4 regions of the Noviherbaspirillum cavernae genome follow, and region 1 is predicted to be linked to each of the others. Evidence: predicted binding sites of a transcription regulator. Region 1 holds the regulator's gene; each other region holds the start of a gene.
The links. Region 1 encodes FNR, which switches genes on or off when oxygen is low (the NO sensors DNR and NnrR bind a similar motif). Its sites were predicted from a motif close to TTGATNNNNATCAA; they were not measured.

Region 1 (5,267 bases):
TACGATCTTCTGAGCAGAATCGCCAAGAAGGCCAGGTGGATGAACTGCAAGCTGGTATTGAGCCAACGTTCGCAGTTTTTCCACAAGCGGCGGTTTTTCTCCAGCCAGGCAAAGCTGCGTTCGACCACCCACCGTTTGGGGATCACTGCGAACTTGTGCAACTCACTGCGCTTGGCGATTTGCACCGTGACCGCCTCTCCCAAGGTGTCCCGCACCCCTTGGGCAAAGGGTTCGTCCACATAGCCGCTGTCGGCCAGCACGCTTGCACCTTGTCCAGACGGTCCTTGCCACGCTGCATCGCCTGCAGCGCGCCCTTGCGGTCGGTCACGTCGGCCGTCGTCACGGCAATGGCGTGAGGCAGTCCCTGCGTGTCCACGCCGATATGGCGCTTGATGCCCGAAACCTTCTTGCCTGCGTCATAGCCTTTGTTACCGGCCGTGTCCGAGTTCTTCACGCTCTGCGCGTCCACGATCAACAGCGTCGGCTTGGCGTTGCGCCCCAGTCTCTCGCGGGCCGCGCCAACCTGATTTTTTTAATGCCCGCTCCAGCACGCTCACGCCGTGCTGGTCGGGCTGGCTCCACTTGGAGAAGTAGGCATAGACTATTTGCCACTTCGGAAATTCACTCGGCAGAAACCTCCACTGGCACCCCGTACGTAGCAGATACAGCACCGCGCAGAACACTTCATACAGATCCACCGTCGTTGGCTTCGTGCGCCGCCGCACGCTACGCAGCAGCGGCTCAATTTCTTCAAACTTCTCTCGGCTGATATCGCTCGCGTATCGTTTTCTCTTCATCCTCACATTATCGTGATTGAAGGGATCGTAAACAAGTTCTTAGAACTCTTTGCTCGGTTGCAGCGCATTGCATTGCCGATGCCGTTTTCGCCTGCGGTTGCCAATTGATCTATCGCTTCCCTCCTGCCTGCCAGACGGACAAGCGTGCGCTTTTACGTTAAAGTAGCTGCAGGCAGCATCCTGTATACAAGACTCTTAAGACATCGCGCCCGCCGCGCAATGTCCCATTTTCCAGCCATGTCAAATTCCATCCCCATCGTCAGTCCCGATCCCTCCTCCGCCTATGCCTCATTGAGCGTCGAGGAATTGCGCAACCGCTGCTCGGCATGCAGCATGCACGAACTGTGTCTGCCGATGGGACTGGACGAAGCGGACATGAACCGGCTGGATCAGATCATCGGCCGCCGCCGCAAGGTAGTACGCGACAGCACCCTGTACCGGGTCGGCGATCCGTTCACCAACCTGTACGCGATCCGCCTCGGCCACTTCAAGACGTATCAGATCAATCCCGACGGCGACCAGCAGATCACCGGTTTTCAGATGGCCGGCGAATTGCTCGGCATGGATGCGATCAGCACCGATCGCCATCATTGCAATGCGGTCGCGCTGGAAGACAGCGAGGTATGCGAGATTCCATTTGCGCGGCTGGAGAATCTGTTCAGCGACATGCCGACGCTGCTGCGCCACTTCCATCGCATGATGAGCCAGGAAATCACGCGCGAGCAGAGCGTCATGCTGTTGCTGGGCAATATGCGGGCGGAGCAGCGCTTTGCCGCGTTTCTCGTGAACCTCTCGTCGCGCTATGCGGCGCGCGGCTACTCGTCCACCAGTTTTCAGTTGCGCATGAGCCGCGAGGAAATCGGCAACTATCTCGGCCTGACGATCGAAAGCATCAGCCGCCTGCTGTCGAAGTTCAAGAAACGCGGTCTGCTGAAGGTCAGCAACCGCGAGCTCGAGATCGTCGATCTTCCGATCGTGAAGGCACTGGCGGCCGGCACCGAAACCTGCAGTTAAACACCTGTCAAAGCCGGCTGCGCTGGTTGTCCGGCACACTCATCAAATAGCAGGTCAGCATGCTCGCCAGCGCGCAGAACAGCCAGAAGCAGAAGAATCCGACGGTATAGACGGCAGCGAGCGGCGCCTCGACATGGTTGCCCGCCACCGACAGGTCGCGCGGATCGAACAGCGAGAAAAAGAAGCCTTCCGCGACGATCGCCACGAGAAAAGACGGCCACAAAACGACCATCACGAGTCGCACCATATATCTCCTCCTTTTTTTCTGCTTGTAATCCGCCGTGCCATCCGGCTGCGACGGATAGGTTCCGGTCTTCGCCGGGATGAAAATTCCGTGACGTCTACCCTGCCAGCGCCGTGTCCGTCCTGATATCCATTTCCTTCTGCTGCGGCCATGGCCATACCCCGTGCAGACGCCAGTCGCGGCGCTCGCCTTCGACCACCACTTGCCAGCGCGCGATGTCGAGCATCGGCAATGCCACGGAAAAACCGCCCTGTGCATCCGGCGTCGCGTGCAGCGCGATGTCCTTGTCGGGCTGCGTCGAATGAACCAGCTTGATCAGGATGTTCCCCTGCTGCGGCACGCGGCTTGAAACCTTGCCCTGCAGTCGACCGGCCTCGGCGTCGTAGCGCAGCTGTATCGCCATGCCAAGACCTTGCGCCAGGCGATCGCGCCGCAAGTCCTGATTGATCGCCTTGCCCTGCTTGTAATAGTCATCCACCACCAGTGCGTCCGGCTGCGAGAACGCCAGCCATGTCGTGTGAATGCCTGCGAGGATGACCAGCACGGGGCCGAGCATCAACAGCCACGGCCAGCGATGGGCGTACCAGGGTTTTTCAGTGCCGGCAGTGACACACGGCATGGAGTTTGTGGTTTGCATTGCGATCCCTTCGTGCGTCTAACAAAATGATTCTGAGGGTGTTGCGCCGCCTTGCCGTACAGTCGTACTGTCTGCGGCGGCACCCTTGCAGGGCGCGCACAGGCTTGCATGCCTGTGCCGTTACGCAGGCGGGCAGCAGGCTGCCCGAATTCCCTGCTCAACCCTACTCAGAACCGCTTCGCTTCATTTTGTTAGACGCCCTTATTCTGAAAAAAGCTCTCAGCGCGGCACGAAAAACACCGCATTTTCCTTCACTTGCAGCGCCGCATCATCCAGCGCCTCGAGCTTGAACATGATCCTGTTCGAACCCTTTTCACCCATGCCGTGTGCCACGCGCACCCGCACCGGCACGGCGCGCGCCTCGGTTCCCTTCAGTTCCACGATATCCGGCGTCGCCAGCGTGATCGAATCGATCCCGGATACCGAGATCCGGTATCGATGCACGCGCTCATCGGTGTTCATGATCTGCAGGCGATAGACGTTCTCGATGATGCCGTCCTCGACTTCGCGCCCCATCGAGCCGCGGTCGCGGATGACGTCGAGCTTGAGCGGCGTGCGGGTCACCAGCGAGCCGAGGAAGGCCGTCACGATCAATAGCAGGATGCCGGTGTACACCAGCACTCGCGGCCGCAGCGCGCGCTGCCAGATCTGCCTTGGCGACAGATGGTTCTTGATGGCGTTGTCCGTCGCGTAGCGAATCAGGCCGCGCGGCGTGCCGACCTTGTCCATCACCGAATCGCAGGCATCGATGCAGGCCGCGCAACCGATGCAGTCGTACTGCAGGCCGTTGCGGATATCGATTCCGGTCGGACAGACCTGCACGCACATCGTGCAATCGATGCAGTCGCCCTGTACTGTCTTCTGCGCCGGCTTGCTCCCCGACTTTTTCCATGCTCCGCGCGGTTCGCCGCGTTCCTGGTCGTAGGTGATGATCAGCGTGTCCTGGTCGAACATCGAACTCTGGAAGCGCGCATACGGACACATGTACTTGCACACCTGCTCGCGCATCCAGCCGGCATTGCCGTAGGTCGCGAAGGCGTAGAACAGCACCCAGAACCATTCCCACGGCCCCAGTGTCAATGTCCCTGCTGCACCCCACAGAATATGAATCGGCGTGAAGTAGCCGACGAAGGTGAAACCGGTCCACAGCGCGACCGCGCCCCATGCGGCGTGCTTGGCGGATTTGCGGGCGAGCTTTTCAAGCGACCATGGCTGCCTGTCCAGGCGCATGCGCGCGCTGCGGTTGCCCTCGATCTTGCGCTCCATCCACATGAAGATTTCGGTATAGACCGTTTGCGGACATGCGTAGCCGCACCACAGGCGCCCGCCCACCGCCGTGAACAGGAACAGCGCGTACGCGCAGATGATCAGGAGCGCGGCGAGATAGATGAAATCCTGCGGCCACAGCACCACGCCGAAGATGTAGAACTTGCGTGCGCCGAGGTCGAACAGGATCGCCTGCCGCCCGTTCCACGACAGCCACGGCAAGCCGTAGAACACCAGTTGCGTCAGCCAGACGCAGACCCAGCGCCAGTTCGCATACCAGCCCTTGATCTCGCGCGGATAGATTTCCTCGCGCGCGGCGTACATCTTGATGACGGAAAATTCCGGAGCAGCTTCGCTCATTGCAATCTCGTTACGTCTATTGATGATTTGAAAAACGGGTAAAGGTGCCGCAAAGCGGTCGTCATCCCGGCCTTCGCCGGAATGACGAGACAGCTATCCACCTGACTACTTCCGCGCCAGACTGGTCGTGTCATTGGACAGACTCCAGACATAGGCAGACAGCACATGCACCTTCGCTTCACCAAGGAAATTCTTGAATGGCGGCATGGTGTTGTCGCGGCCCTTGCGGATGGTTTCCATCACCGATTCGGAACTGCCGCCATACAGCCAGACCTTGTCTGCAAGGTTCGGCGCGCCGAGCGCCTGGTTGCCCGTGCCGTCCGCACCATGACAGGCGGCGCACGCGCCATACTTGCCCTTGCCGAACGCGGCCTTGATCGGATCGGACATCGCCGAGCCGGAGAAACTCAATATGTAATGCGCGACGTTCTCCACATCCTTGTCCGAGCCGAGCGCCGCCGCCATCGACGGCATCTGTCCGTGCCGCCCTTCCATGATCGTGGTCTTGATCACGCCCGGCTCGCCGCCGTACAGCCAGTCGCGGTCGGTCAAGTTCGGAAAGCCCTTGCTGCCGCGTGCATCCGAGCCGTGGCACTGGGCGCAATAGGTCAGGAACAATCGCTCGCCGATGGCGCGCGCCTGCGGATCGGCAGCGACGGTCTTGATGTCCTGCTGCTGATATTTGGCGAACAATGGACCGTAGTCGGCATCGGCCTTCTTCAGTTCCGCCTGATATTGGCCAGTTGACTCCCAGCCAAGCTTGCCGGCAAACGCACCAAGCCCCGGATACAGCACCAGATAAACGACGCTGAACACGATGCTGATGTAGAACATCCACATCCACCAGCGCGGCATCGGGTTGTTCAGCTCTTCCAGCCCTTCGTCCCAGTTGTGACCGGTAGTCTGCTGTTTGCCGTCCTTCGAGACCGGTATTTTCACCTTGGATTGC
Region 2 (5,267 bases), on a different contig from region 1:
AGGCGGTCGCCCATGCGGAGGCGAACAAGATCGATCCGGCAGTCCTGATCAACAGCCGTCTCTATCCCGACATGCTGCCGCTGGCGAGCCAGATCCGCATCGCGTCCGATACCGCCAAGGGATGCGCGGCCCGTCTTGCAGACATGAAGCCGCCACGCTACGAAGATAACGAAGCGAGCTTTCCGGAACTCAAGGAACGCATCCGCAAGACCATCGACTATCTCAACACCTTCCGTCCGGAACAGATCGACGGATCCGAGCAACGGACGATCACCTTGCAGCTTCGGGGAAATGCCGTATCGATGCCCGGCCAGCAATACCTGCACAACTTCGTCTATGCCAACTTCTATTTTCATGTGGCCACGGCTTACGCGATTCTTCGACACAACGGGGTAGAGCTCGGCAAGAACGATTTTCTGGGCGCCTTGTAAGCCCTTCCAGACAGCCTTCGCCGAGCCGCGACAATGAAAAAGTCCTTGCCGATTCTCGCCATCAGCCTGTACGCAGGCCTGTGCGGGTCCTTGCGCGCCGACGCCGATGCACTGCCGGAAATGATCGAGGCTCGCGTGGACAGCGATGGCGTGCAGCGCGTGCGCATCGTCGGCGGCGAATATTTTTTCAAGCCGCAACACGTGATCGTCAAGTCAGGCATCCCCGTGGAACTTTTTGTCGCAAAGAGTCCGGGCATCGTCCCGCACACATTTGTGATCGATGCGCCGCAAGCCGGCATCGCGGTCGATGAGGAACTGGGCGGCGAGCCCCGCAGGATCGCCTTCACGCCCACCACCGCCGGCAACTATCCCTACTACTGCCGAAGCCGCCTGCTGCTGTTCAAGAACCACCGGGAAAGAGGAATGGAAGGCGTGCTGCAGGTGGTCCCGTAGCGCGATGCGAAAGCGGCGGCAATCGGCGCGGTCGTCTGCGCTACGGGCATCGCATTCCCGGCCTAAACCAGGACCGGCCTCGCCTCCGCATTCGCGGCAGGCTCAACGGCGTTGACGGCATCGCCTCGCGCAGGATTTCCGGCCATGCGTTTCAACTGCCGCACCTTTGCCAGCGTATCGGCGCACGCTGTTGCGGCTTCCGCGCCCTTCACCACGAAATGCTCAAGGAAGAATTGCTGATGCTCCGCATGGGAATGAAAATGATGCGGCGTGAGCACGGCCGAAATCACCGGCACCTCCGTTTCCAGTTGCACCTGCATGAGCGCCGTGATGACGGCTTGCGCGACGAATTCATGGCGATAGATGCCGCCATCCACTACCAGTCCTGCGGCGACAACGGCAGCATACTTTCCCGTCTTCGCCAACAGCTTCGCGTGCAGCGGAATTTCGAAAGCGCCCGTCACTTCGAAGAAGTCGATATCCGCCTCCGAAAAGCCGCGCTTCCCCATTTCGGCCAGAAATGAAAGGCGGCACCGATCGACGATCTCGCGATGCCAGCCCGACTGGACGAAGGCAATGCGCGCCGGCGAGATACCTGTTTGAGAGTAAGTCATTCTTGTTGCTCCTATTTGTCGAAAAGATAAATAGGGCGCACGGGACTGCGATGGCACACGTCTGGCGTGGCCATGCAAAGGGAATCCCGTCCTCTTTCATCCGGACTATACCGTCGGCCCCGGGATCGCACCGGGTCTGCTGACCTTGCCGTTGTGAACAGCAAGCGCTCGCGGGCTATGCGCCTTTCACGCAATTACCGCCGGTGGGGAGTTTCACCCCGCCCTGAGAACGTTGCGGCCAAGATAGCTGCCGCGGCTGTCATCTTACCGGAGGATGCGAAAAATCGCCGGTGACGAAATGCCGAGTCGCGATGCATCGCCTTGATTGCCGCGAATCAAATCCTGACAACTGTTTCAGATCACACATCTTGCATATCGCTGGATAAAGCGGGTGCGGCTGTCTATCCTGATAGTGTGCAGTGACTGGATGCTGTTGAATGCGACTGTTTCTTCGTGATGTTGATTCCGCGAGAGGAGCGACAACATGTCTTACAAAACCATTCTCGTGCAGGTGGATGAATCCAGGCATGCCGATGCGCGCATCGAGATTGCGTCGGCCATCGCGGCAGCCGAAAATGCGCATCTCATCGGCGCAGCGATGACAGGCGTGTCGAAGTTTATCTACGAAACCATGGCGACCAGTCCGACCGACCCCGGCATCACGCCATTCATCGAGACCTTGCGGCAGCGTGCGGAAGCGACACTGGAAAAGTTCGAGCGCATCGCACAGCGCTCCAATGTCATGTCCGTCGAAAAGCGGCTGATCGATGACGAAGCGGTCGGCGGCATCAGCATGCAGGCACGCTATTGCGACCTGCTCGTCCTGGGGCAGCCGGATCGTGAAGAGCCGGCCGCGATTGCACCGTCCGACCTGCCGGAATCCGTGGTGATGCATTCAGGCTGTCCGGCACTGGTGGTCCCCTACGCGACACCGGCCCGGGCCGTGGGCAACAAGGTGCTGATCGCGTGGAATGCGAGCGCGGAATCGAGGCGGGCAGTCGTGTGCGCATTGCCATTCCTCAAGCGCGCTGCGGTCGTCCACGCGGCGATATTCAATGCCGAATCCCAACTGCAAGGCCTGGACGAACAGCCCGGAAGCAGCCTGTCGCATTTTCTCGGACGTCACGGCGTGGACGTCGAGGTGAAGGTAGAGACGACCAAGACCGACATCGGCAATGCGCTGCTGTCGCTTGCCGCCACGCTCGATTCGGATTTGATGGTGATGGGGTGCTACGGCCACTCGCGCTTCAGGGAAGTGCTGGTGGGTGGTGCCACGCGCACCATCCTTGAATCGATGACACTGCCGATTCTGATGGCGCATTGAATTGCCGAAGGCAAGTCGCCAAAAGACAAGGCGCGCAGTTGAACTTCATCAACTGCGCGCCTTTTTCATGTTCGCTGTCTGGCAGCTACAGGATTTTCGTGCCGATCCACCATGCAATCGCGGCGACGAATGCCGATGCCGGGATGGTCAGCACCCATGCCCACACAATGTTGCCCGCAATGCCCCAACGCACCGCCGACATCTTCCGCGACGAGCCGACGCCGACGATCGCGCCGGTGATCGTGTGCGTGGTGGAAACCGGGATGCCGAGCGCGGTCGCGAGGAACAGCGTGATCGCGCCGCCCGTCTCCGCGCAGAAGCCGCCAACCGGCTTGAGCTTGGTGATCTTCTGCCCCATCGTCTTGACGATGCGCCAGCCGCCGAACAAGGTGCCCAGCCCGATCGCCGCATAGCAACTGATGATGACCCACCACGGCAGATGCTCTTCCGCCGTCGAATGACCCGCCGCAATCAGCAGCATCCAGATGATGCCCATCGTCTTCTGCGCATCGTTGCCGCCGTGTCCGAGGCTGTACATCGAGGCAGACACCAGCTGCATGCGGCGGAACCACTTGTCGACCCGCCGCGGCGTGGAGCGGATGAATATCCACGACACCAATACCATCATGATGGAGCCGAACACGAACCCGAGCAGCGGTGACAGAATGATGAACGAGATGGTCTTGATCAGGCCGCTGGAAATCAGCGATCCGGTACCTGCCTTGGCAACCGCGGCCCCGACCAGGCCGCCGATCAGCGCGTGCGACGAGGAGGATGGAATACCGTAATACCAGGTCACCACGTTCCAGAAAATTGCGCCGACCAATGCGCCGAACACCACATAGTGATCGACCACCGAGGGTTCGATGGTGCCTTTGCCGACGGTTGTGGCGACTTTCAGCTGGAAGAAGAAAATCGCGACGACGTTGAAGAAGGCCGCCATCGCCACCGCCGTCTGGGGCCGCAGCACGCCGGTCGATACCACGGTCGCAATCGCATTCGCGGCGTCATGGAAGCCGTTCATGAAATCGAACAGCAGGGCCAGCGCAATCAGGAGCGCAAGGACATAAATGCTTATCTGCAGGGTTTGCATGAGTGTTATTGGTTTGGTATCAATTCAAGATACGGCAAGAAATGCGCACACTACGCGAATCGCGCAGCCGGCCTGTCGACGATTCATGCGAACAGGCTGCCGCTGCTGCCGGGAGTCAGGTGCGTTGTCCGGCCTTATGCATTTTCCACGATGATGCCTTCGATGATGTTGGCCACATCCTCGCAGCGGTCAGTCACCGTTTCCAGAATTTCGTAGATCGCCTTCAGCTTGATCAGGTTGCGCACGTCCGGCTCGTCGCGGAACAGCTTGGACATGGCCGCGCGCATGACGTGATCCGCGTCCGATTCCAGACGGTCGATTTCCTCGCAGATCGCGAGGATCTGGCTTGAATTGTCCATGTTGTGCAGCAAGCCGACCGCCGCCCTCACCTTCTCCGTGCATCCAAGGCACAACTCCGCCAACCGCTTGGCTTCCGGCGTGATCGCCTTGATGTCGTACAGCGAAATGGTCTGCGCCGCATCTTCGAGCAGATCGAGGATGTCATCCATGCGCGTGATCAGCTGGTGGATATCATCGCGGTCGAGCGGCGTGATGAACGTCTTGTGCAGCATATCCAGCGTGTTATACGTCACCTTGTCAGCCTGCTTTTCGATGCTTTCGATCGCATGCACGCGATTTTCCAGATCATCGAAATTCGTCATCAGTGCGACCATCTCCTTTGCGCCCTTGACGCACAGATCGCCGTGCTGAATGAACAGCTCAAAAAACTTGCCCTCGGTGGGCATCAATCGTCCAAACATGATTGGTCTCTCTCAAAGTTAATGCTTCAAATTCCGTTGAATTCCGTTAACGCACAGCAGCCCCGCGCACAAAGCATCATGCACCGCACTGGCAAACATCATGTCTCCCGATGGCGGGTGGCGAAGGCCTTACTCGCCGCCGAAGATCGCCTGGCCACCGGTGAAGTTGTCGAACTTCGTGTATTCGCCGAGGAAGGTCAGGCGCACGGAACCGATCGGGCCGTTACGCTGCTTGCCAATGATGATTTCGGCCGTGCCCTTGTCCGGCGAATCCGGGTTGTACACCTGGTCACGGTAGATGAACAGAATAACGTCGGCATCCTGTTCGATCGCACCCGATTCGCGCAAGTCCGACATGACCGGGCGCTTGTTGGGACGCTGTTCCAGCGAACGGTTCAGCTGCGACAGCGCGATCACGGGGCAATGCAATTCCTTCGCCAGGCCTTTCAGGTTCCGCGAAATTTCCGAGATTTCGGTCGCGCGGTTTTCACCCGAACCATTGCCCGACATCAGCTGCAAGTAGTCGATGATGATGAGGCCCAGTTTGCCGCACTGGCGCGACAGCCGGCGCGCACGGGCGCGCAGTTCGAT
Region 3 (5,267 bases), on a different contig from region 1:
AGCCGGTTGAACCGAATCGATGTATCCGTCAACGTGGCGTGCCGCGCCGCAGCAGGTTCACGATCGCAAGCAGCACGACCGCGCCGAGGAACGATACCAGCAGCGATGAAATGCTGAAGTCGTTCTGATTGATGGTGCCGGTGCCGAACAACGGAGCCAGCAGCCAGCCGCCCAGCAATGCCCCGACGATGCCGACCACGACGTTGAGCAGCATGCCTTGCTGTGCATCGGTTCTCATCACCAGGCTTGCGAGCCATCCGAGAATACCGCCAACAACAATCCAGATAATGAAATTCATACCTACCTCCTATGTATGTTGATAGACTGGCTACATCGATAGACTGGTCATGAAGAACTTGGTTCATGGCCGGCCCGGCTGTTCGGATTCAAACCGCTGACTGTACAAACCGGGTACTGCACTGCATTTTTCGCTACCTGTTCCCTCCTGCTTGAAACGACTGAAAACCGTACGGCACGGCCTGCCTGTTCATGACATGCCGTTGCGCATGTGCCTGCCGCGCTTGCGGCCGGACTTGCCGTCATCCGGCAAGGGCAACATGGAAAAACCTTCCTCGTCTTCGACCAGCACTGTTGCGTCTTCGCGTGATCTGGTCAAACCGGCGGCGTAGGCATAGGCGTCCTCCTTCTCGTCAAACGATGCAAGCGGCATCTCGGCACCCTTCTCCGATACATCCCATCTGCCGTGAAGACCCGGCGATACGCAGATCACCAATGGCTCTTTCCCTTCGTTTTCCATCGCCATATCTCCTCGGTGCAGGAGTCGGTCAGACGCGCGATGGCCGCGCTTGTCCAATGCGAGCATTGCTGCGCTCATGCCGAAATGCGCTTCATGCCTTCGTACATGACACGCGCCGGGCCATCTGCATTGCGTGAGATATGGTGCAAATCCTGTGCCTGTCTGTTGCTGTCAAAAACCAGGCCATTGCTGTTTATTTGGCAATCTCATCTTGTAAATGTTCCATTGATTATTGAAAACGCTACATGCGCTGCATCAGGAATCGACATGTCTTGATAAAAGTCGATTTCAAGCGAGACTTGCCTCAACTCAATGCGACATCAGTACCGGCACGGTCATCCTTTCCAGCACCGTGCGCGTCACGCCGCCGAGCAGAATCTCGCGAAAGCGTGAATGGCCGTAGCCGCCCATGACGATCAGATCGCAGTGCAATTCGGCCGCCAGCGCGAGCAGCGCATGGCCGATCTCGGCATCGGTACTGCGTTGCGTGACGTCAACCTTGATGCCGTGCCGCGCGAGGTACAGGGCGATGTCCGCGCCCGGCACGCCGCCTTGCGCCGACGTGGGCAGTTGTTCGTCCGGATTGAACAGCGCCACTTCCACGATCTGTGCGCGTTTGAGCAAGGGAATCGCGTTGGTAATGGTGCGCGTCGCGGCCATGCTCGCGTCCCACGCGATCAGCACGCGGCTGCCGATGTTGTCGAACCGGCCGGCGTAGGGAGTGATCAGCACCGGCCGTCCCGAATGGAGCACCACGTATTGCGGAAAATCCGGCATCACGATCGGCGAGATTTCATCGGGATCCATCTGTCCGATCACCACCAGGTCGCAATAACGCGCCTGCAGGCACACGCCGCCGCCCGCCTCGTCATCCACCAGCCGCTTTTCGAAGGAGGGGATGCCGACCTTCTGCGCCACCGCTTCGAATTCTTCCAGCCCGCGATCCGCGCGCTGGCGCAGCAGATCGAGGTGAATCCTGAAGTTGGGGCCGACATCGGCCAGCATTTTCGCGCGCTGCAGATAACGCGATGCGCCGGTCATTGCCGTACCGATCAGATGAGCGTTTTCCGCCATGGCAACGGTCGCGGCGAGCTTGATCCGCTCGCTCGCATGTTCCGATTCGTCCACATGCACCAGGACGGTCTTGTACGACATCTTGCACCTCGACCCACAGGCCGCGCCACGCTGCGATAAAAGACTTCCTCAGCTTTTACGTTAGTGCGGAGCGGGAGCGGCAAGAAGGTGCAGAGGCCGGGATTTGATATATCTCAAATCGGCGGCATGCATGCAATCGCCAAGGGCGGTATGCGGTGGCGGCCGTTGCCGCCGCTTCCTTGATTTCAGCGTGCCCTTGCCTACAATAAAACATGTTGTGTCCCGCAAAAGCGCAGCGGTGCGGCGGTCATCCGCTGAGCCGGCGTCCAACAAGGTTCCCATCGTGGCCATCGCCCATTTCCGGTTCTACGCAGAGCTCAATCAATTCCTCGCCCCACGCCATCGCCAGCGCAGCTTCAGTTACGCGCTGTCACGCGACGCCACCGTCAAGCACACCATCGAGGCGCTCGGCGCGCCCCATACCGAAGTGGAACTGATCCTCGTCGATGGCGAATCGGTCGATTTTTCATGGCGTTTGCAGGGCGGCGAACGGGTCAGCGTGTACCCGCACTTCAGCACGCTGGACATCAGCGCGCTGACGAAAGTGCGCGGACCGTCGTTGCGCGGCGAACGCTTCATCGCCGATGCGCATCTCGGCCAGCTCGCGAAAAACCTGCGCATGCTCGGCTTCGACGTGCTGTACCGCAACGATTACAGCGATGCGGAAGTGGCGCGCATCGCGGCCGAAGACGAGCGCATCGTGCTGACCCGCGACCGCGATTTGCTGATCAGAAAGGAAATCGTGCGCGGCTGTTATCTGCATGCCGTCCCGTGCGACGAGCAGATCGCCGAATTGGTGGCGCGCTTCGACCTGTCCGGCAGCGCCCGCGCCTTCAGCCGCTGCCTGACCTGCAACGGCGTGCTGCGCGTGGTGGAGAAAAGCGCCGTGGCGCATCGCGTGCCGACGCACAGCAGGCGCTTCTACGACCGCTTCTTCGAATGCGAAGTCTGTGCGCAGGTGTACTGGGAAGGCTCGCACGTGGCGCACATGCGCGAACGAGTGGCGCAGATGCTGGGAGGTAACGGCAATCGCGAAAGTATCGGGGTGCATGGTCTGTAAGGAAGGCTCCATGCGTCTGCCGCAACCTCACGGCGTGACGAGAAACCGCGCACAATGCGGAACCGCGCACGCCACGCTATCCTCGATCTTTTTCACCAGCATCCCGACATGGAAAAACAGTTCTCCGCCGCCTGCGAACGCAACCGCGATCCCATCTTGCAAATCCTGCGCGAGGTCTTCGCCGACCGCAGACATGTGCTCGAAATCGGCAGCGGCACCGGCCAGCACGCCGTCCACTTCGCCGCGCACCTGCCGCACCTGCGGTGGCAGACGAGCGATCTGCCGCGAAATCATTCCAGCATCATCGCCTGGCAAGACGAGGCCGGCTTGCCGAACGTGATGCCGCCGCTCGCGCTGGATGCCGGCGGCGATGCATGGCCAGCCGGTCCGTTCGATGCCGTGTTCAGCGCCAACACCTGCCACATCATGGCGTGGCACGAAGTGGAAGGCATGTTCGCCGGCATCGGCCGTGTGCTGGGCCGCGACGGCGTGCTGTGCATCTACGGCCCGTTCAACTACGAAGGGAAATTCACCAGCGAGAGCAATGCGCGCTTCGACACGGCGTTGAAGGAGCAGGCCCCGCACATGGGCATCCGCGATGTCGAGGAAGTGAACCGCCTGGCGCGTGAACAAGGTCTGGAGCTGCAGGCGGACCACGCCATGCCGGCCAACAACCGGCTGCTGGTGTGGCGGCGCGGACGGGCGTGACGAGGATCGAACGACTTTTCGTTCAATGCACCGGCATCCGCATTTCCATCCTCAGCAGTTCGCCGAACCTGTCCGCATTGACCGGCGCGCTGAAGAAGTAGCCTTGCACGGTATCGCATTCATGTTCGTGCAGGAAATCGACCTGCTGCTGGGTTTCCGCGCCTTCGGCGATGACGGTGCATTCGAGGCTGTGCGCAAGGCCGATGATCGCCTTCGTGATCGCGGCGTCGCCGTGGTCCTGCGGCACGCCCTGCACGAACGAGCGGTCGATCTTGACCGCCTGGATGGGGAAGCGTTTCAGATAGGCCAGTGACGAATAACCGATGCCGAAATCGTCGATCGCCACGCTGATGCCGATGTCGCGCAGGCTCTTGAGCAGGACGATGGCCTTGTCGGGGTTGGCCATCACCGTGCTTTCCGTGATCTCCAGTTCCAGCCATGCCGGATCGAGCGCGGTGTCGTCGAGTATCTCGCGTATGTCGGCGATCAGGTTGTCGTCCGACATCTGCAGCGGCGACAGATTGACCGCCACCTTCAGACGCGTCGCATTCGCGTCCTGCCACAACCGGTTCTGGATGCAGGCGGCGCGGATCGCCCATTTGCCGATCGCATGGATCAGTCCGGTCTCTTCCGCCAGCGGAATGAATCGTTGCGGCGGGACCGATCCCAGCGCCGGATGGTTCCAGCGCAGCAGCGCCTCCATGCCGGTAATGCGGCGCGACAGCATGTCGACCTTGGGCTGGTAGTGCAGCGACAGCTGATCGTGCCGGATCGCGTCGCGCAGCGCTTCTTCCAGCCGCAGCCGCTCGCTCGTGTGCAGATTCATTTCCTCCGAGTAGTAGCGGTAGGCGTTGCGGCCCGATTGCTTGGCACGGTACATCGCGGTATCGGCTTTCTTCAGCAGCGCATCGGCGTCGATTCCGTCGGTCGGGAAGCTGCTGATGCCGATGCTGGTCGTGATGTTGAGCGTGTGCTCGCTGTTGATGAAGGGGCGCTTCATCGCGGCCAGTATCTTTTCCGCAATGAAGCCGCCGCGATGCGGTTCGTCCACGTTTTCCACCAGCACCACGAATTCGTCGCCGCCCAGGCGTGCCACCGTATCCGACTCGCGCAGGCTGCCTTGCAGCCGTTCGGCCGTTTCCTGCAGGACCCAGTCGCCGGTTGCGTGGCCCAGCGTGTCGTTGATCTGCTTGAAATGATCGAGATCGAGGAACAGCACTTCCAGCGAGCGGCCCGGCCGTTCCGCGATGCGCATGGCGTGGGCCAGCCGCTGGTGGAACAGGATGCGGTTCGGCAGCGCGGTGAGCGAATCGTAGTGCGCCAGCCAGGCCAGTTGCTCGGCGGATTTCTTGCGTTCGGTGATGTCGCGTGCGATGAGCAGGGCGGCGAATTTTCCCCGGTACATGAACGATGAGGAATGCACTTCGACATCCACCGGCGTGTCGTCGAGTCGGAGGAATTTTTCCTCGCTGCGCGGCACGCTGTCGCCGCGCACCAGGCTGGCATGACGCTGGCGCACGATCTCGTGAAAATCGGGATGGACGAAGCCCAGCACCGGTCTGCCGAGGATGAGGTTCACCGTGCCCG
Region 4 (5,267 bases), on a different contig from region 1:
AACATCAAGGTACTGATGCTGATGGATGTCGGCGGCACGATGGACGACCACATCGCGCGCACCGAAGAATTGTTCTCGGCGGCGAAGACCGAGTTCAAGAACATGGAGTTTTTCTACTTCCACAACTGCGTGTACGACTATGTGTGGAAGAACAACCGGCGACGTCATGCGGAGCGTTTCCCGACCTGGGACATTCTGCGCAAATACACGCCCGACACCAAGTTGATCTTCGTCGGTGACGCCACCATGAGCCCGTACGAAATCCTGCAGCCCGGCGGCTCGGTCGAATACAACAACGAGGAAGCGGGCGCAGTCTGGCTGCAGCGATTCACCAGCACCTTCCCCAAGTTCATCTGGCTCAATCCGGAACCGGAAGGATTGTGGCAATACCGGCAGTCGATTTCGGTGATCCGTCAGATCATGAACAATCGCATGTTCCCGGTCACGATCGACGGGCTGGAACGCGGGATGCGCTTGTTGAGCAAGTAGGACGCGGCGAACCTCGGCGCGGATTCAGCGCAGGAAGGGCATGAACTTCTTGAGCGCGCTCAACATGTGCTGCGGCGCCAGCGGCTTGATGAGGTAGCCGTCTGCGCCGACATGGCGCGCCTGCTGCATATCGTATTCGGCAGCATTGCCGACCAGCAGCATCACCGTGCTTTTCGCCGGCGCGTCCTTTTCCTTGATGGCCCAGCACAAACGGTACGGGTCCACCTCCTGAGCGGAGGTGTTGATCATGGCGACCGCCACGACTTGCTGCCGGCATGCGTCGAGCGCCTGGTCTTCAGAGTCCGTCCAGACCACAGGCACGTTGTGACGCGTCAGCAGTTCGGCCAGAAAATCGCGCAGCGCCGGCGTCTTGTCCACCACCAGCACCGCGCCTTGGTCGGGACGCTTGACGCGCATGCGTTCATATTCAGCCGGATCAGCATTCGAATCGAGCCGCGCACGGCGACGGCGCTCCGGCACGATCACGATGTCGGACGCCTGCAATCGCGACAAGGCATCGGCGCGCCTTTCCACCAGTTCATCCAGCACCTCGAACAACTTTGGCCAGCAAATCGGCCGCTCCACACATGGAAACGGCAAGTCCATTTTCGGGACACCGACCAACAGCGCCGGCCGGATCACGCTGGGGTGCATGCTCGGCAATGCCGCCAGGGCTTTCAGATCGTCGGCGTTGACGAGGTACAGGTTGGGGTCCTGCAGGTTGTCGTCAGCCAGCGCGAAGTAGCCGTATCCCTTGCCTTGTTCAGTGGCAAAGATCGATTCGAATGCCGCTTGCTCCTGCTCGGAGAAGCCGATCAGGCGGACGGCGAATGGAAAATACGGGCGTGACATGGTGTTGCATTTTATAAAGTTTTTCGTGCCTTGTTGCAAGCTTGGCGGGGTTTTTGCCCATATCCGGGCAATTTTCATCTTTCGAACCACAAGTGGAATTTCACGCTTGCGTATCTCCGCGCAACATCGTAATGCGGCGATCGCCATCGACGATGCGGCCCGCCGCGCCGGCGTCGATTCTCAGCGATTACAAAACGAATTCCGACAACTGCAGGTCGGCCTCCAACATCTCCGAATGGCCAGCGTGCCATCAGCTTGCTTCAGCACCAGCTCATGCTGTTCATCGCGGGTCACCAACTTGCATGTCCTGAATCAAGGATCCGGCTTTGCGCATCGTCATCGTGCCGAGTAAGAAGCATTTGACCCAAATCAAGGAAACCGCACCAAAGAAAACCCATCCTGAACATGATCATCATGGGGTCGCACGGACGCGGCGCATTCAAGAAACTGATCATGGGTTCGGTCGCGTCCAAGATGCTGGCGATGGATGCCGACATCCCGGTGCTGATCGTGCGTTGAGCTTTTTTGCTGGATGAATTGCGGCGCGGCGCCTTCGCCGCAAATACAAGGTACAAGGTCTGGTTTGCAATGTCACCGCCCATCTCAAGATCGGAACGGCCCTTGCAGCAACTGCCTGTTGGCATGCTCGCCAATGCGCTCTCCTGTGCGGCCAATGCCATCTTCCTGACCGACCGTACCGGGCATATCGTCTGGGCCAACGAAGCGTTTTGCCGATTGAGCGGCTATTCCCTGCAGGAAGTCCTCGGTTACACGCCCGCCATGGTGAATTCCGGCATGCAAAGCGACAGCTTTTATGCGGACCTGTGGCGCACCATCCTGACCGGCAATGCGTGGCGCGGACGGATGGTGGAGCGTCGCAAGAACGGGGCGCTGTACTCAGTCGAGGAAACCATCACGCCGCTGCGGGACGAACAAGGTGTCATCACGCATTTCATCGCCATCCAGCTGGACATGACGCTGCAAAAGGAGGGGAGCGAGCATGAACGGGAACATTACCTTGCCTATCATGACGTATTGACGGGTTTGCCCAACCGCACGATGTTTGTCAATCTGGAGCAGCAAGCTCTGTCCTACGCAAAACGCGAGCAGCTTGCGCTGGCTCTGCTGTTTCTCGATCTCGACCGCTTCAAGGAAGTCAATGACGTGTTCGGGCACATCGTCGGCGACCGCCTGCTGCTGGCCGTGGCGGAAAGATTGATGGCCGCAATCCGGAAATCGGACACCGTGGCGCGCTTCGGCGGCGACGAATTCGCCATCCTTATCCCCAATCTCGCCGACACCGGCGTCGCCGTCAATCTTGCCCGCAAGCTGACCGCCATCATCGCCCAGCCGTTCAGAATCACCGAACGGGAACTGCACATCGGCGTCAGCATCGGCATCGCCATCTACCCGGACGATGGCGACACGCCCGAGGAATTGATGAAAAAAGCGGACGAAGCGATGTACCGCGCAAAAAAGAACGGGGGCAACACCTTTCGCTTTCCGGATCGGCATACGCCGTGATGATGCCGACGTGATGAGGCAGGATGGGCATCGCGAGACATCGCAGCGTTGCATATAAGAAACAATCCCGCCTCTGCCGGCTTCGCCTGCTTCCGTTTCCCTGCAGTTTCTCCGCAGTTTCCTTGAATGCGGCCCTGCCTCCGGTTTTCTTCGCATGCCGTTACGGCACTCTGGTTACAATCAAGGCCGACACACGCATTGGGCATTGCCGCCCGTTTGTGTTTAAATTCATTCCCGAAAGCAACAAATCAGGCAACATTCCGATCATCTGGCGTTTTAACTGAATGGCTACCAAAAAAACTTCCGACTATAGCGAAGCCTCGATCCGGGTTCTGAAAGGACTCGAACCGGTCAAGCAGCGGCCCGGCATGTACACCCGGACCGAGAATCCCCTGCATATCATCCAGGAAGTCATCGACAACGCCTCCGACGAAGCCCTAGGCGGCTATGGCAAGAACATTCTCGTCACCTTGAACACCGATGGCAGCGTCAGCGTCGAGGACGACGGGCGCGGCATCCCGGTCGGCCTTCATCCCGAGGAAAAGGTACCGACGGTCGAAATCGTCTTCACCCGCCTGCATGCGGGTGGCAAGTTCGACAAGGGTTCGGGCGGTGCATATTCCTTCTCCGGCGGCTTGCATGGCGTCGGCGTATCGGTCACGAATGCCCTCTCCTCGCGGCTGGAAATCACGGTGTGGCGTGAAGGTGGTGTGCATCAGCTCACCTTCGCCGACGGTGATGTGGTGGAAAAACTGAAATCGCGCGCTGCGACCAGGGATGACAAGAAATCCGGCACGCGCGTCACGGTGTGGCCGAATGCGAAGTATTTCGATTCCTCCGCCATCCCGCAAGCCGAACTGCTGCGCCTGCTGCGCTCGAAGGCCGTGCTGCTGCCGGGTGTCAGGGTCACGCTGGCCAACGCGAAGAACGGCGATACCCAGACCTGGCAATACGATCAGGGCCTGCGCGGCTATCTGCTCGAATCGCTGGCGCAGACCTCGAATGCCGAGCCGCTCATTCCGCTGTTCGAAGGCGCGCAATACGCCGGCGCCGATACCGAAGGTTTTGCGGAAGGCGAAGGCGCAGCGTGGGTGGTGGCATGGACCGAGGAAGGCAACATCGTGCGCGAGTCGTACGTGAACCTGATCCCGACGCCGGCCGGCGGCACGCATGAGTCCGGCTTGCGCGAAGGCTTGTTCGGCGCGGTGAAGAGCTTCGTCGAAATGCATTCATTGCTGCCCAAGGGCGTCAAGCTGCTGCCGGAAGACGTATTCGCACGCGTTTCCTTCGTGCTGTCGGCCAAGGTGCTCGATCCGCAATTCCAAGGCCAGATCAAGGAACGCCTGAATTCGCGCGATGCGGTGCGGCTGGTGGCGACCTATACCAGGCCGGCGCTGGAACTGTGGCTGAATCATCACGTCGATTACGGCAAAAAGCTGGCCGAACTGGTCATCAAGCAGGCGCAATCCCGCCTGCGCTCAGCGCAGAAGGTCGAGAAGAAGAAATCCTCCGGCGTCGCGGTATTGCCGGGCAAGCTGACCGATTGCGAATCGGATGACGTGTCGCGCAACGAACTGTTCCTGGTCGAGGGCGATTCCGCCGGCGGCTCGGCGAAAATGGGACGTGACAAGGAATTTCAGGCGATTCTGCCCTTGCGCGGCAAGGTGCTGAATTCGTGGGAAACCGAGCGTGATCGCCTGTTCGCCAACAATGAAATTCACGATATATCGGTCGCCATCGGCGTCGATCCGCACGGGCCGAATGACACGCCGGATTTGAGCGGCCTGCGCTACGGCAAGATTTGCATCCTGTCGGACGCGGACGTCGACGGCTCGCACATCCAGGTACTGCTGCTGACGCTGTTCTTCAAGCATTTCCCGCAACTGATCGCACGCGGCCACATCTGCGTCGCGCGGCCCCCGCTGTATCGTGTCGATGCACCGGCGCGCGGCAAGAAGCAGGCGCAGAAACTGTATGCGCTGGACGACGGCGAACTGGAAGCGATCGAGGACAAGCTGCGCAAGGATGGCGTGAAGGATGGCGGCTGGGCCATCTCGCGCTTCAAAGGCCTGGGCGAGATGAACGCGGAGCAGTTGTGGGAAACCACGATGAATCCCGATACGCGCCGCCTCTTGCCGGTATCGCTCGGCGATTACGATCTGACCGCCTCCGAAACGCGCTTCAACATGCTCATGGGCAAAGGCGAAGCCGCGGCGCGGCGCGCCTGGCTGGAAGAGCACGGCAACGAAGCGGAAGCGGATATCTGATGCGGTTTGTCCCGCTTTGCATCGCATTGTCCGTCGGCTCGGTGGCGCTGCCGGCGCTGGCCGACATCTACGGCTATGTCGATGCGGGCGGCGTCGAGCATTTTTCGACGGAGAAACTGGACGGCCGCTATCGCC

Region 2: the regulator FNR is predicted to act here: its motif matches at 1,824-1,837, upstream of D3870_RS10825 (universal stress protein).
Region 3: the regulator FNR is predicted to act here: its motif matches at 2,016-2,029, upstream of D3870_RS13095 (universal stress protein).
Region 4: the regulator FNR is predicted to act here: its motif matches at 1,701-1,714, upstream of D3870_RS04770 (universal stress protein).

Annotation. Positions count from the first base shown of each region.
Region 1 is NZ_QYUN01000003.1:167,003-172,269, forward strand. It holds partial or broken gene D3870_RS23110 (IS5 family transposase) at 1-797, opposite strand, end outside; gene fnr (fumarate/nitrate reduction transcriptional regulator Fnr) at 1,035-1,811, shown strand; gene D3870_RS19340 (hypothetical protein) at 1,819-2,058, opposite strand; gene D3870_RS19345 (FixH family protein) at 2,153-2,692, opposite strand; gene ccoG (cytochrome c oxidase accessory protein CcoG) at 2,912-4,318, opposite strand; gene ccoP (cytochrome-c oxidase, cbb3-type subunit III) at 4,424-5,267, opposite strand, start outside.
Region 2 is NZ_QYUN01000002.1:2,326,074-2,331,340, forward strand. It holds gene D3870_RS10810 (DUF1993 domain-containing protein) at 1-431, shown strand, start outside; gene D3870_RS10815 (quinol oxidase) at 465-884, shown strand; gene D3870_RS10820 (6,7-dimethyl-8-ribityllumazine synthase) at 947-1,498, opposite strand; FMN riboswitch at 1,583-1,733, opposite strand; gene D3870_RS10825 (universal stress protein) at 1,983-2,822, shown strand; gene D3870_RS10830 (inorganic phosphate transporter) at 2,908-3,915, opposite strand; gene D3870_RS10835 (DUF47 domain-containing protein) at 4,050-4,676, opposite strand; gene D3870_RS10840 (replicative DNA helicase) at 4,806-5,267, opposite strand, start outside.
Region 3 is NZ_QYUN01000002.1:2,792,386-2,797,652, reverse strand. It holds gene D3870_RS13105 (GlsB/YeaQ/YmgE family stress response membrane protein) at 29-298, opposite strand; gene D3870_RS13100 (DUF2188 domain-containing protein) at 488-835, opposite strand; gene D3870_RS13095 (universal stress protein) at 1,067-1,912, opposite strand; gene D3870_RS13090 (Mut7-C RNAse domain-containing protein) at 2,130-2,972, shown strand; gene D3870_RS13085 (DUF938 domain-containing protein) at 3,081-3,680, shown strand; partial or broken gene D3870_RS13080 (bifunctional diguanylate cyclase/phosphodiesterase) at 3,775-5,267, opposite strand, start outside.
Region 4 is NZ_QYUN01000002.1:1,008,334-1,013,600, reverse strand. It holds gene D3870_RS04780 (vWA domain-containing protein) at 1-489, shown strand, start outside; gene D3870_RS04775 (response regulator) at 514-1,341, opposite strand; gene D3870_RS04770 (universal stress protein) at 1,756-1,860, shown strand; gene D3870_RS04765 (diguanylate cyclase domain-containing protein) at 1,963-2,865, shown strand; gene D3870_RS04760 (DNA topoisomerase IV subunit B) at 3,150-5,132, shown strand; gene D3870_RS04755 (lytic transglycosylase domain-containing protein) at 5,132-5,267, shown strand, end outside.